DNA from 3 places in the Citrobacter sp. LST-B2 genome. Region 3 is predicted to be linked to each of the others. Evidence: predicted binding sites of a transcription regulator. Region 3 holds the regulator's gene; each other region holds the start of a gene.
The links. The regulator LexA, encoded in region 3, represses DNA repair genes until DNA is damaged. The targets are predictions, from matches to a motif close to TNCTGTATGTACATACAGNA.
Positions count from the first base shown of each region.

Region 1: the regulator LexA is predicted to act here: its motif matches at 1,546-1,565, upstream of sbmC (DNA gyrase inhibitor SbmC).
Region 2: the regulator LexA is predicted to act here: its motif matches at 2,526-2,545, upstream of rmuC (DNA recombination protein RmuC).

Region 1 is NZ_CP192598.1:3,056,369-3,060,616, forward strand. It holds gene ACQ0PY_RS14870 (FUSC family protein) at 1-931, opposite strand, end outside; gene sbmC (DNA gyrase inhibitor SbmC) at 1,056-1,529, opposite strand; gene dacD (serine-type D-Ala-D-Ala carboxypeptidase DacD) at 1,651-2,823, opposite strand; gene sbcB (exodeoxyribonuclease I) at 3,064-4,248, shown strand, end outside.
Region 2 is NZ_CP192598.1:4,959,502-4,963,749, reverse strand. It holds gene metE (5-methyltetrahydropteroyltriglutamate--homocysteine S-methyltransferase) at 1-537, shown strand, start outside; gene ACQ0PY_RS23865 (dienelactone hydrolase family protein) at 604-1,413, opposite strand; gene udp (uridine phosphorylase) at 1,674-2,435, shown strand; gene rmuC (DNA recombination protein RmuC) at 2,589-4,016, shown strand; gene ubiE (bifunctional demethylmenaquinone methyltransferase/2-methoxy-6-polyprenyl-1,4-benzoquinol methylase UbiE) at 4,111-4,248, shown strand, end outside.
Region 3 is NZ_CP192598.1:4,668,401-4,672,648, reverse strand. It holds gene plsB (glycerol-3-phosphate 1-O-acyltransferase PlsB) at 1-1,821, opposite strand, end outside; gene ACQ0PY_RS22545 (diacylglycerol kinase) at 1,992-2,360, shown strand; gene lexA (transcriptional repressor LexA) at 2,483-3,091, shown strand; gene dinF (MATE family efflux transporter DinF) at 3,177-4,248, shown strand, end outside.

The DNA of each region.
Region 1 (4,248 bases), 1.6 Mb from region 3:
GCGTGCGCAATTCGTTAACGGTCTCGTTCAGTTTTTCGCTGTTGGCGAGAATCGGCTGCGGATTACCTTCGAACAAGGCATGGGCAATCGTCAACAGCGCCTGCTGGGTCATTTGCTGCGTTTCCCGCAGCGTATGGGCATTGAGCATGACGAAATGGCTTTCACGGGTCGCCCACAGGGCATTGATCTGCAATTCGAGCATGCAAACCAGATTACGATTGACGGTCTGAATGGCTTCAAAAATAGATTTCTGGATGCGCGTCTCTTTGCTCGCCGGCGTAATAAGTCCGCGCATTTTTACCACGTCACCTAATAGCTGTTGCAGATGTTTATCCAGACGGGGACGTTCTAACAGATTAGGCGACAGCGCGGCCTGATACACCCGGTTATAGGCCGTCACGCAGTGCGCCAGTTGGATGCGCCAGTGAATGAAGGCGCGCTGCGGCCAGATTCCGGTGAACAGCATGGCGAGGAGCGCCCCCAGAATGACATCGCCGCCGCGCCAGAGTGCGGTCTCCATATCGCCAGCGGGCGCACCCACGACGACAGCAAGCGTGATGCCAATCAAGAGCGCCTGATACGGTTTTTTTCCTAACGCGAGCCATCCACACAGGAACATAGCTGCCGCACACCAGAACAGCATCAGTGGCAATGAGAATAGTTCAAGACGCAACGCCACCAGACCCAGCACCGATCCGAGGATCGTACCACCAATCCGCTCCCAGGCACGGGGAACCACGTTTCCCCAGAACGAGATCGGCCCCATAATCACCACCAGCGTAATCAAGGGCCATGTCCCTTCCGGAATGTTAAATAAACGAACAAGCAAAAAAGTCAGGATGAAGGCCAGTGCAATGCGAATACCATGCACAATGCGGTAATGGCGATACAGGCGGATTTCAAATGGACTCAGTGACTTGTCGGCACGCACTCATGCACTCCATCAGGAAAAGCAAAAAATGATTGTACCTGTTTTTACGCGCAGAAGTTCACTGTGGCGGACAGGACATCTCGCTAAGCGTAGTCGCTCCGCGCCGGTCCGCCTGGTTTTAGACTTACTTCGTGGCTGGTTGCACCGCGATATACATCTCGATATCCCAGTAACCGTCTTCGCAACCGTTATTCAGATAGACTTCAAAGCAGGGTTTGCATGCCATTTCATATGCCTTGTCCTGCATCAGGCTATTGAAGAACTGATACCACGGCGTGGCAAAATCATTATTATCGACGCGTGCAACTGCCGTCGCATATTGACCGCCGTCGATTTCGCTGAGCGTCACGCCTTCGCTGTTTTCCGGGATGACAAAATCAGCAGGCACGGAAACGACTGTACTACAGCGCAGTTTTTCGGCGGGCACTTCATCCGGATTGTCGAAGTAAACGGCGATCCACTCCTGCGCTACAACCTGCTTGCCATCGACCCACATCATCAACTGGTCAAAGCCTTGTTTCACCGTTTGCTCCCACGGTCCCACCAGGTGGAAACCTGCAACGGTGCGCTTATCAGCGTTTCTGATCTCGTAATTCATGTTGCCTCCATCGTTACACTGTATTTATATACAGCATAACGAAGACTAAACCGCCGTCACAAGCACTTTGTGGTTATTATGTGAGCGGAACCGAACTCCTGCCAGTCTCTGTCAGTACGATTCAGACTTTGTGGTGGAAATAATCACTCAGACGGGAGAAGACGCCTCCCTTACCGACGGCTTCCAGCGTGACCAGAGGCCAGTGAGCGACCAGTTTGTCGCGGTCGTAGAGTTCGATTTCCCCGACCCGTTGATGGGCGGCAAGCGGCGCTTCCAGTTCCTTCTTATCCAGGATGTACTTCGCTTTGATGTGCGGGATTTCCGCCTTTGGCAGCGCCATCCAGAAATCGTGTTCGGTACCTAACGCGATTTTCTCTTTATCACCGTACCAGATACGCTCCGTTCCGACCTGCTTACCTCTACGCAGGATCTGCACCGTGTCGAAATTTTGTTGTCCCCAGTGCAGCAGTTTACGTGCCTGCTCCTCACGCCCTTTTGGGCTATTCGCGCCCATCACCACGGCAATCAGTCGGCGCTGACCGTCCACCGCAGAAGCAATCAAATTGAACCCCGCGCCTGAGGTGTGCCCGGTTTTCAGGCCATCAACGTTCATGGTTTTATCCCACAGCAGTCCGTTACGGTTTTGCTGGGTAATACCGTTCCAGGTGAGGCTTTTCTCACTGTACATGTGATAAAACGTCGGCTCACCATGAATGATTGCCCGGGACAACACCGCCAGATCGTAAGCTGAACTGTGCTGACCAGGGGCATCCAGTCCGTGCACCGTCTCAAAATGGGTGTCCCGCAAATTGAGCTTCTTGACGTAATTGTTCATCATCGCGACAAACTGCGGTTGCCCACCAGCGATGTAATCTGCCAGCGCTACGCAGGCGTCGTTACCGGAATCAACAATCAACCCACGGCTTAAATCGCGCACGGACACCCGGTCCCCTTCTTTGAGGAACATCAATGAGGATCCGGCGAACACCGGGTTGTCCTTCGCCCACGCGTCGCGTCCCACGGTGACAATGTCGTCCGGGGTAATGCGCTGGCTGTCAATGGCGCGGTCAACCACGTAACCGGTCATCAGCTTGGTCAGGCTGGCAGGATTGCGCTGTTGATGTTCATTACCCGCCGTGAGAATTTGCCCCGTGGTGTAATCCATAAGCACCCATGAACCGGCTTCAATGCCAGGTGGCGGTGGCGCAAAGTCAGCCGTACCGGCAGCAAGTGCAGAAGAGAGATGCATCGCGAGTAAAGAAGCGGTAATAAACAGACGGGGTTTCAACAGCATGTCCTCAGACGTTTCAAAAGAGCCGTCCTTTTTACGGAAATTCTGATAAACGAACAGGGAATAATTGCAAGAAAATGTGACTTATCGCACATTGATCCCTGTTTGATTGATCCGTTGCACCTAATCTCCAGCCGCTTTCTGTCTTTCTTCTCTGTGAGTCAGGCTGATTACCACGCCGAATTTTGGTACTCTGTGCAGTCCAGGCAGCGCGCAACCAGAAGTCACGGAACCCACTTATTTATGAATGACGGCAAGCAACAACCCACCTTTCTCTTCCACGATTACGAAACCTTTGGCATTCATCCGGCGCTCGACAGACCTGCGCAATTTGCCGCTCTGCGTACCGATAGCGAATTCAACATCATCGGTGAACCTGAGGTTTTTTACTGCAAACCGGCGGATGACTATTTGCCCCAGCCGGGCGCGGTGATGGTCACCGGAATCACCCCGCAGGAAGCACGAGAGAAAGGTGATAATGAAGCTGCGTTTGCCGCGCGGATCCACGCCCTGTTTACGGTGCCGAAAACCTGCATTATTGGCTACAACAACGTGCGCTTCGACGACGAGGTTACGCGCAACGTGCTGTACCGTAACTTCTACGATCCCTACGCCTGGAGCTGGCAGCATGATAATTCGCGCTGGGATCTGCTGGACGTGATGCGCGCTTGCTACGCCCTGCGCCCGGAAGGCATCAACTGGCCGGAAAATGACGACGGCCTCCCCAGCTTTCGCCTGGAGCATCTGACGAAAGCAAACGGTATTGAGCACAGCAACGCGCACGATGCGATGGCGGATGTCTATGCCACCATTGCGATGGCGCAACTGGTGAAGTCACGGCAGCCACGTCTGTTTGAGTATCTCTATACGCACCGCAATAAGCACAAGCTGGCCGCGCTGATTGACGTGCCGCAAATGAAACCGCTGGTGCATGTTTCCGGCATGTTTGGCGCATGGCGCGGCAACACCAGTTGGGTTGCACCGCTGGCCTGGCATCCGGATAACCGTAATGCGGTGATCATGGTCGACCTGGCCGGTGATATTTCGCCGTTGCTGGAGCTGGACAGCGACACCCTGCGCGAACGTCTGTACACCGCCAAAGCCGATCTGGGCGATACCGCCGCCGTGCCGCTGAAGCTGGTGCACATCAACAAATGCCCGGTGCTGGCGCAGGCGAACACGCTGCGCCCGGAAGATGCCGACCGTCTGGGGATTAATCGCCAGCACTGTCTCGATAATCTGAAAGTCCTGCGTGAAAATCCGCAGGTGCGTGACAAAGTGGTCGCCATCTTTGCCGAAGCCGAGCCGTTCACGCCGTCTGACAACGTCGATGCCCAGCTTTATAATGGTTTCTTTAGCGATGCTGACCGTGCGGCAATGAAAATTGTGCTGGAAACCGACCCGCAAAACCTGCCGGCACTGGACATC
Region 2 (4,248 bases), 290 kb from region 3:
CAGATCGCGCTGGCACTGCGTGATGAGGTGGCGGATCTGGAAGCGGCAGGCATTGGCATCATTCAGATTGATGAACCCGCACTACGCGAAGGGCTGCCGTTGCGTCGTAGCGACTGGGCGGCTTATCTGGCGTGGGGCGTGGAAGCGTTCCGTATCAACGCGGCGGTGGCGAAAGATGATACCCAGATCCACACCCACATGTGTTACTGCGAGTTTAACGACATCATGGATTCTATTGCCGCGCTGGATGCTGACGTGATCACCATTGAGACCTCACGTTCCGACATGGAGCTTCTGGAGTCGTTCGAAGAGTTCGACTATCCGAACGAAATCGGACCGGGCGTGTATGACATTCACTCGCCGAATGTCCCGAGCGTAGAGTGGATTGAGGCGCTGTTGCAAAAAGCGGCACAACGTATCCCGGCTGAACGCCTGTGGGTGAACCCGGACTGTGGCCTGAAAACCCGCGGTTGGCCGGAAACCCGCGCCGCGCTGGCGAACATGGTGAAAGCCGCGCAGAATCTGCGTCAGGCGTGATCTTCCTGGGCCCGGTAAGGCGAAGTCGCCACCGGGCCTGTTGTCGGGGGGCGGTTCAGACCTGCGTTATTTCTTACTTCCGTACTGTGCAAACCACGCCAGCATTCTTTGCCAGCCGTCTTTGGCAGATTCTTCGTGATAGCTCGAGCGGTAGTCGGCATTGAAGGCATGACCGGCATCAGGATAGACAACAATCTCCGTATTGGCGTTAGCGGCGCGTAAGGCCTGGCGCATGGTCTCCACGCTCTCCTGTGAAATACTGTTATCCTGACCGCCGTACAGACCCAGCACCGGGGCGTTCAGATCGGTCGCCACATCGACAGGATGTTTCGGCGAATTCAACGACTTATCGCCAACCAACTTCCCATACCAGGCTACAGCGGCTTTCAGTTGCGGGTTATGCGCCGCGTACAGCCACGTAATACGTCCGCCCCAACAAAAGCCAGTGATCATCAGACGATGAACATCGCCACCGTTGCGGGACGCCCAACTGGCGACGTGATCCAGATCGGCCAGAACCTGAGAATCCGGCACTTTCGCCACCAGACCGCTCAATAGCGTGGGAATATCGGCGAAATCATTGGGATCGCCTTCGCGGAAGTAGAGTTCTGGCGCGATAGCCAAATAGCCGTCCAGCGCCAGACGACGGCAGATGTCGCGGATATGTTCATGCACGCCAAAGATTTCCTGCACTACAATGACCACAGGCAGTGGGCCATCGCTCTTTTTCGGCCGGGCGTGAAACGCCGGCATCTCGTCCCCCTGAGAAGGGATTGACGTAAAACCCGCGACGATGGCGTCGTCCGGGGTATGCACTGAGGTAGAGGCAATAGGGGATGCTGCAGGTGCAAAACCGGTTTGTGGTGTTGATGTCATGGTATTCTCCGTACCCTTAGAAAAATAGCGCACTATTAACTATAGACAGCCTTTAACCATTCACACTGCCTCAAACGGCTCGCTTTTTGTGCAAAGAAAGAGAAAGTTGGGCTATTGATGTGATGTTGATCACTTTTTGTAGGTAAATTCATGCAAATGAATTGCATCATGGTGATAGCGGTCACGAAAATATCTTAAGTCCTTCGGTAAAGTGTCTTTTTGCTTCTTCTGACAAAAACCGAATCACAGAGGAGTTTTATATGTCCAGGTCTGACGTTTTTCATCTCGGCCTCACCAAGAACGATTTACAAGGGGCTACGCTGGCTATCGTCCCTGGCGATCCGGAACGTGTAGAAAAGATCGCCGCGCTGATGGAGAAGCCGGTTAAACTGGCATCTCACCGTGAATTCACTACCTGGCGCGCAGAGCTGGACGGTAAAGCCGTCATCGTCTGCTCGACCGGTATCGGCGGCCCATCAACTTCTATAGCGGTGGAAGAATTGGCTCAGTTGGGCATTCGTACTTTCCTGCGTATTGGCACCACGGGGGCCATTCAGCCGCATATCAATGTCGGCGATGTTCTGGTCACCACGGCGTCCGTTCGTCTGGATGGTGCGAGCCTGCACTTTGCGCCGATGGAGTATCCGGCAGTCGCTGACTTTGAATGCACCACCGCGCTGGTTGAAGCGGCAAAATCCATCGGTGCCACAACTCACGTGGGCGTAACTGCATCTTCTGACACCTTCTACCCAGGCCAGGAACGTTACGACACTTTCTCCGGTCGCGTAGTACGTCGTTTCAAAGGCTCCATGGAAGAGTGGCAGTCAATGGGCGTGATGAACTACGAAATGGAGTCCGCCACGCTGCTGACCATGTGTGCAAGCCAGGGCCTGCGCGCCGGGATGGTTGCGGGGGTAATCGTCAACCGCACCCAGCAAGAGATCCCGAATGCGGAGACGATGAAACAAACTGAAAGCCATGCGGTGAAAATCGTGGTGGAAGCGGCACGTCGTCTCATCTAATTCTCTTCTCTTCCGTAAACAAGGCCGACGCGTTCGGCCTTTTGCTTTTACGCGATTATTTGCGTACCGCCTCGCAGGAAAGTTCTTTAAAACTGGACGTTTATACAGCACAATTCTATTTTGTGCGGGTGATGTATGGCGTCGGGAGGCATTTTGGATATCTCAATCATCATTTATGCGGTTATTGCGCTGGTGGGCATTGCGCTTGGCTGGCTGATAGCCAGCTATCAGCATGCGCAACAGAAAGCCGAACAATTCGCTGAACGTGAAGAGATGGTTGCGGCATTAAGTGCTGCCAAACAACAGCTTGCCCAAAGTGAACACTGGCGTGATGAGTGCGAGTTGCTCAATAACGAATTACGTAGCCTGCGCAGCATTAACACCTCGCTGGAAGCGGATCTGCGTGAAGTGACCACGCGAATGGAAGCCACACAGCAGCATGCGGAAGATAAAATTCGCCAGATGATCAACAGCGAGCAGCGTCTGAGCGAACAGTTTGAAAACCTGGCAAACCGAATCTTTGAGCAAAGCAATCGCCGGGTTGATGAGCAAAACCGACAGAGCCTGAATGGTCTGCTGACGCCGCTGCGTGAACAACTGGACGGTTTCCGTCGCCAGGTTCAGGACAGCTTTGGTCAGGAAGCGCGAGAACGTCACACCCTGGCGCATGAAATTCGCAATCTCCAACAGCTTAATGCACAAATGGCCCAGGAAGCGGTCAACCTGACGCGTGCACTAAAAGGCGATAATAAAACGCAGGGGAACTGGGGCGAAGTCGTACTCACCCGTGTGCTGGAAGCATCCGGACTGCGTGAAGGTTATGAGTACGAAACGCAGGTCAGTATCGAGAATGACGTTCGTTCCCGCATGCAGCCCGACGTAATTGTACGTTTACCGCAGGGAAAAGATGTGGTGATCGACGCCAAAATGACGCTGGTGGCCTATGAGCGCTATTTTAATGCGGAAGACGATTACACCCGCGAAAGCGCGCTTCAGGAACACATTGCTTCGGTGCGTAACCATATTCGCCTGTTGGGACGTAAGGACTACCAGCAACTTCCGGGGCTGCGCACGCTGGATTACGTGCTGATGTTTATTCCGGTGGAGCCCGCGTTTCTGTTAGCGCTCGACCGACAGCCCGAACTGATTACTGAAGCGCTTAAAAACAATATTATGCTGGTCAGTCCCACGACATTACTGGTGGCGTTGCGAACCATTGCGAATCTTTGGCGTTACGAACATCAAAGCCGTAATGCGCAACAGATTGCGGACCGTGCGAGTAAGCTCTATGACAAGATGCGGCTGTTTGTCGACGATATGTCCTCCATCGGACAGAGTCTGGACAAAGCGCAGGATAACTATCGTCAGGCGATGAAAAAGCTGTCGTCGGGGCGCGGCAACGTGCTGGCACAGGCCGAAGCGTTTCGCGGCTTAGGGGTAGAAATTAAGCGCGAGATTAACCCTGAACTGGCGGAACAGGCCACAACGCAGGATGAAGAGTATCGGTTGCGATCGGTACCTGAAGAGCAGGAAGATGCATCTTATTCCGACGATGACGGGATAAAGCAGCAATCGAATTAGTCCGTTCGGAGTAACCCGGACGGGCAGAAGGGTAGGGCAATGCGCCCCAATCTGTTACACTTCTCGAACAATTTTTTGATGAGCAGGCACTGAGATGGTGGATAATTCACAAGAAACGACGCACTTTGGTTTTCAGACTGTCGCTAAAGAGCATAAAGCGGACATGGTGGCCCACGTTTTTCATTCTGTGGCATCAAAATATGATGTTATGAATGATTTGATGTCTTTTGGC
Region 3 (4,248 bases):
GGTCATCAGGACCGCCTGCTCGCGCGGCAGAATGATGATATCGCCAATGGTATCCTTCTCGACTTCGAATTTGTTCATCTGCAACGCGTGATCGATAAGATCGCTGGCGTTGACAGACGGCACGGTCGAATCAGAGGAATACGGCACGTTGCGCATCAGATCCAGGTAACAGTTGAGCTGCTCGGTCAATTGTTCGCGGGTCAGCGAACGCTGGCGAGACGCTAACAGCGCGGTGCAGCACAGGTTCATGGCGTTCGCCGCACCCGCATTGTTAATACGCACCATCAGCTCCGCCGCAATCCCGTTTACCGTCGGCGTCAGCCAGGCTGGACGCACGGCTTCGATCGGATCGATAGACTCGCGCCACTCCGGCACGTGGTGATTCAGGTAGGTCATCAATGGCATTGGCTCGCCAAAGTTGACGTAGCCCTGACCGAGATTACGCAGCTTGCTCAGGCCACGCAGCATCTGCGGCAGGCTCTCTTTCTCTTTGGTCGCGCCGCGCAGCTCTTTGGCATAGGTTCCTACTTCCATCACGTGCTCGTAACCGATGTAAATCGGCACCAGAGTGATCGGACGGGTGCCGCCGCGCAGCATCGCCTGGATGGTCATCGACAGCGTGCCAGTTTTTGGGTCCAGCAAACGGCCGGTACGGGAACGACCACCTTCGACAAAGTATTCAACCGAGTAGCCGCGGCTGAACAGTTCGCCCAGATACTCACGGAAAACCGTGGAATAGAGCTTATTGCCCTTAAAGGTACGACGAATAAAGAACGCGCCCAGGCGGCGGAAGATCGGGCCTGCCGGCCAGAAGTTCAGGTTGATACCTGCAGCGATGTGCGGCGGCACCAGCCCCTGGTGATAGAGCACGTAGGAGAGCAGCAGGTAGTCCATGTGGCTGCGGTGGCAGGGAACATAAACAATTTCGTGCCCGTCGTGCGCCAGTTGGCGAACGCGTTCTGCGTTGTGAACGTTAATCCCCTGATACAGCCGGTTCCAGGTGAAGCCCAGAATACGGTCGGTCAGGCGAATCATCTCGTAAGAGAAGTTGGCGGCGATCTCTTCCATCAGCGCAATGGCGTTTTGCTGCGCCTTTTCATGGGAGATTTTCTTGCTGCGCGCTTCGTCTTCTACCGCGCGGGCAATTGCTTTGGAGGCCAGCAGCTTGTTGAAGAGATCCTGACGCGCAGGTAAACGCGGCCCCACCGCGGCAAGGCGCTGACGGGCGAAGTGCATACGCGCCACGCGAGCCAGTTTCTGCGCAATGGTTTTATCCGTGCCGTGCTCATCGGCCATTCGGCGCAGAGAGACGGAAGGCGAGAAGCGGACAAAGCTGTCGCGGCCAAGCCAGGAGACGGCAAAGAATTTCTGAATGCCGTTAAGCATGCGCAGCGGCGGGTTAACCTCGCCCTTTTCACGACCCGGAGAACGTCCAAACATCACCGACACCGGCACCATTTGCACATCCAGATCCGGATTGCTGCGATGCAGGTCGAGATAGTTATGGAACAGCTTGATGGATTCTTCTTTCGGCGTGTAATAGGTGAAGACACGCGGTCCGCCGTGAATGAACACATAGCGCGGCAACTGTGTGCCATCGATCTCCAGCGGTTCTAACGGGTCGGGGAGATCGTGCGCCAGACATTGCGCGCGCAGCGTCAGCAAGTCCGCTTTGGAGTTGTACGGTAAAACGTACATAATTGGGCGAGAGGTATCGAGTCCCAATTCCGGGGCAGGATCTGCCGGAATAGACTTGCTTTTTACCAGTACACTTAATGGTAAATTCAGGATTTTGTAGTAAATTCGTGGCCAGCCGGACATAAACGATGTAAAGCCTCTGGTTAATAATGCAATTGCGTTGCAAGGATATCAGAAAGTCATGTGAATTTCTGGTCTATCCCGTCATACTTCGCGCCGCGTTGCCCTAACTCGAATTACATGAGTTAACAAGACAATGTCATTGACGCCAATAATGCAAAAAGGTTCTTTTAATGGCTAATAATACCACTGGATTCACCCGAATTATCAAAGCTGCAGGCTATTCCTGGAAAGGTTTTCGCGCCGCGTGGATTAACGAGGCCGCGTTCCGTCAGGAAAGCGTGGCGGCGCTGCTGGCCGTGGCTATCGCCTGCTGGCTGGACGTGGATGCCATTACGCGCGTTCTGCTGATAGGCTCTGTCATGCTGGTCATGATTGTTGAAATCCTGAACAGCGCCATTGAGGCGGTAGTGGACCGTATCGGCTCTGATTATCACGAACTTTCTGGTCGCGCAAAAGATATGGGGTCGGCGGCGGTGCTGCTTTCTATCATTGTGGCGCTGATCACCTGGGGACTCCTGTTGTGGCCACATTTTCGCTAACGTTTTTCGACCCTGATTCCATAACCGGCTAAATCTGCTGTCGAATGTGTAGTTTGTGGTTCCAAAATCACCTTTAGCTGTATATACTCACAGCATAACTGTATATACACCCAGGGGGCGGAATGAAAGCGTTAACGGCCAGGCAACAAGAGGTGTTTGATCTCATTCGGGATCACATCAGCCAGACAGGTATGCCACCGACGCGTGCGGAGATCGCACAGCGTTTGGGGTTCCGTTCCCCAAACGCGGCTGAAGAACACCTGAAGGCGCTGGCACGTAAAGGGGCGATTGAAATCGTCTCCGGTGCTTCTCGCGGCATTCGACTGCTGCAGGAAGAAGAGGAAGGGTTACCGCTCATCGGTCGCGTTGCGGCGGGCGAGCCGCTGCTGGCGCAGCAGCACATTGAAGGCCATTATCAGGTGGATCCATCTTTGTTTAAGCCGAACGCCGATTTCCTGCTGCGCGTCAGCGGAATGTCGATGAAAGACATCGGCATTATGGATGGCGATCTGCTGGCGGTACACAAAACCCAGGACGTGCGTAACGGTCAGGTGGTTGTAGCGCGTATCGACGATGAAGTGACGGTCAAGCGCCTAAAAAAACAGGGCAATAAAGTTGAACTGCTGCCCGAAAACAGCGAATTTAAACCAATCCTGGTTGACCTTCGCGAACAGAATTTTACCATCGAAGGACTGGCCGTTGGCGTCATCCGTAATGGTGAATGGCTGTAGTATTTCTTTAGGCCGGATAAGGCGTTTACGTCGTTATCCGGCACTCTCACCACTCTCGTTATGACCTCTTCTCAGGCTCGTCTCCATGCCTTTTTTTGCTTCTGCTGACAAAGCACTCTGGCGCCTCGCCTTACCGATGATTTTCTCCAATATCACCGTTCCGCTGCTGGGACTGGTGGATACGGCGGTCATTGGTCACCTGGACAGCCCCGTCTATCTCGGCGGTGTGGCAGTAGGCGCAACCGCAACCAGCTTTCTGTTTATGCTACTGCTCTTCTTACGGATGAGCACTACCGGGCTGACGGCGCAGGCATTCGGCGCGAAGAATCCTCAGGCGCTGGCGAGGGCTCTGGTGCAACCGCTGATCCTGGCTTTGGGCGCAGGGACATTGATTGTTATCTTCCGCACGCCGATTATCGACCTGGCGCTACACATTGTTGGCGGCAGCGAAGCGGTGCTGGAACAGGCGAGGCGATTCCTGGCCATTCGCTGGCTGAGCGCGCCGGCGTCACTGGCGAATCTGGTTCTGCTCGGTTGGTTACTGGGCGTGCAATACGCGCGTGCGCCGGTGATCCTGCTGATTGTCGGCAATATCCTGAACATTGTGCTCGACCTCTGGCTGGTAATGGGGCTGCATATGAACGTGCAGGGGGCCGCACTGGCGACGGTGATTGCGGAATATGCGACGTTGCTGATCGGTTTGTTGATGGTGCGTAAGGTCTTGCACTTGCGGGGCGTCTCTCTCGTCATACTCAGGCAGGCCTGGCGCGGCAACTTTCGTCGCCTTCTGGCGCTCAATCGCGACATCATGCTGCGTTCGCTGCTGCTGCAACTCTGTTTTGGTGCCATTACCGTGCTGGGGGCCAGACTGGGTAGCGATATCATCGCCGTTAACGCCGTGTTGATGACGTTGCTGACGTTTACGGCCTATGCGCTGGATGGCTTTGCCTACGCCGTGGAGGCGCATTCCGGTCAGGCCTATGGCGCCCGCGATGGCAGTCAGTTGCTGGAGGTCTGGCGCGCGGCGTGCCGTCAGTCAGGTATTGTCGCACTGCTGTTCTCAGTGGTTTATCTGCTCGCGGGCGAACAGATCGTCGCGCTGCTGACATCACTTCCGCAAATCCAGCAACTGGCCGATCGCTATCTGCTCTGGCAAG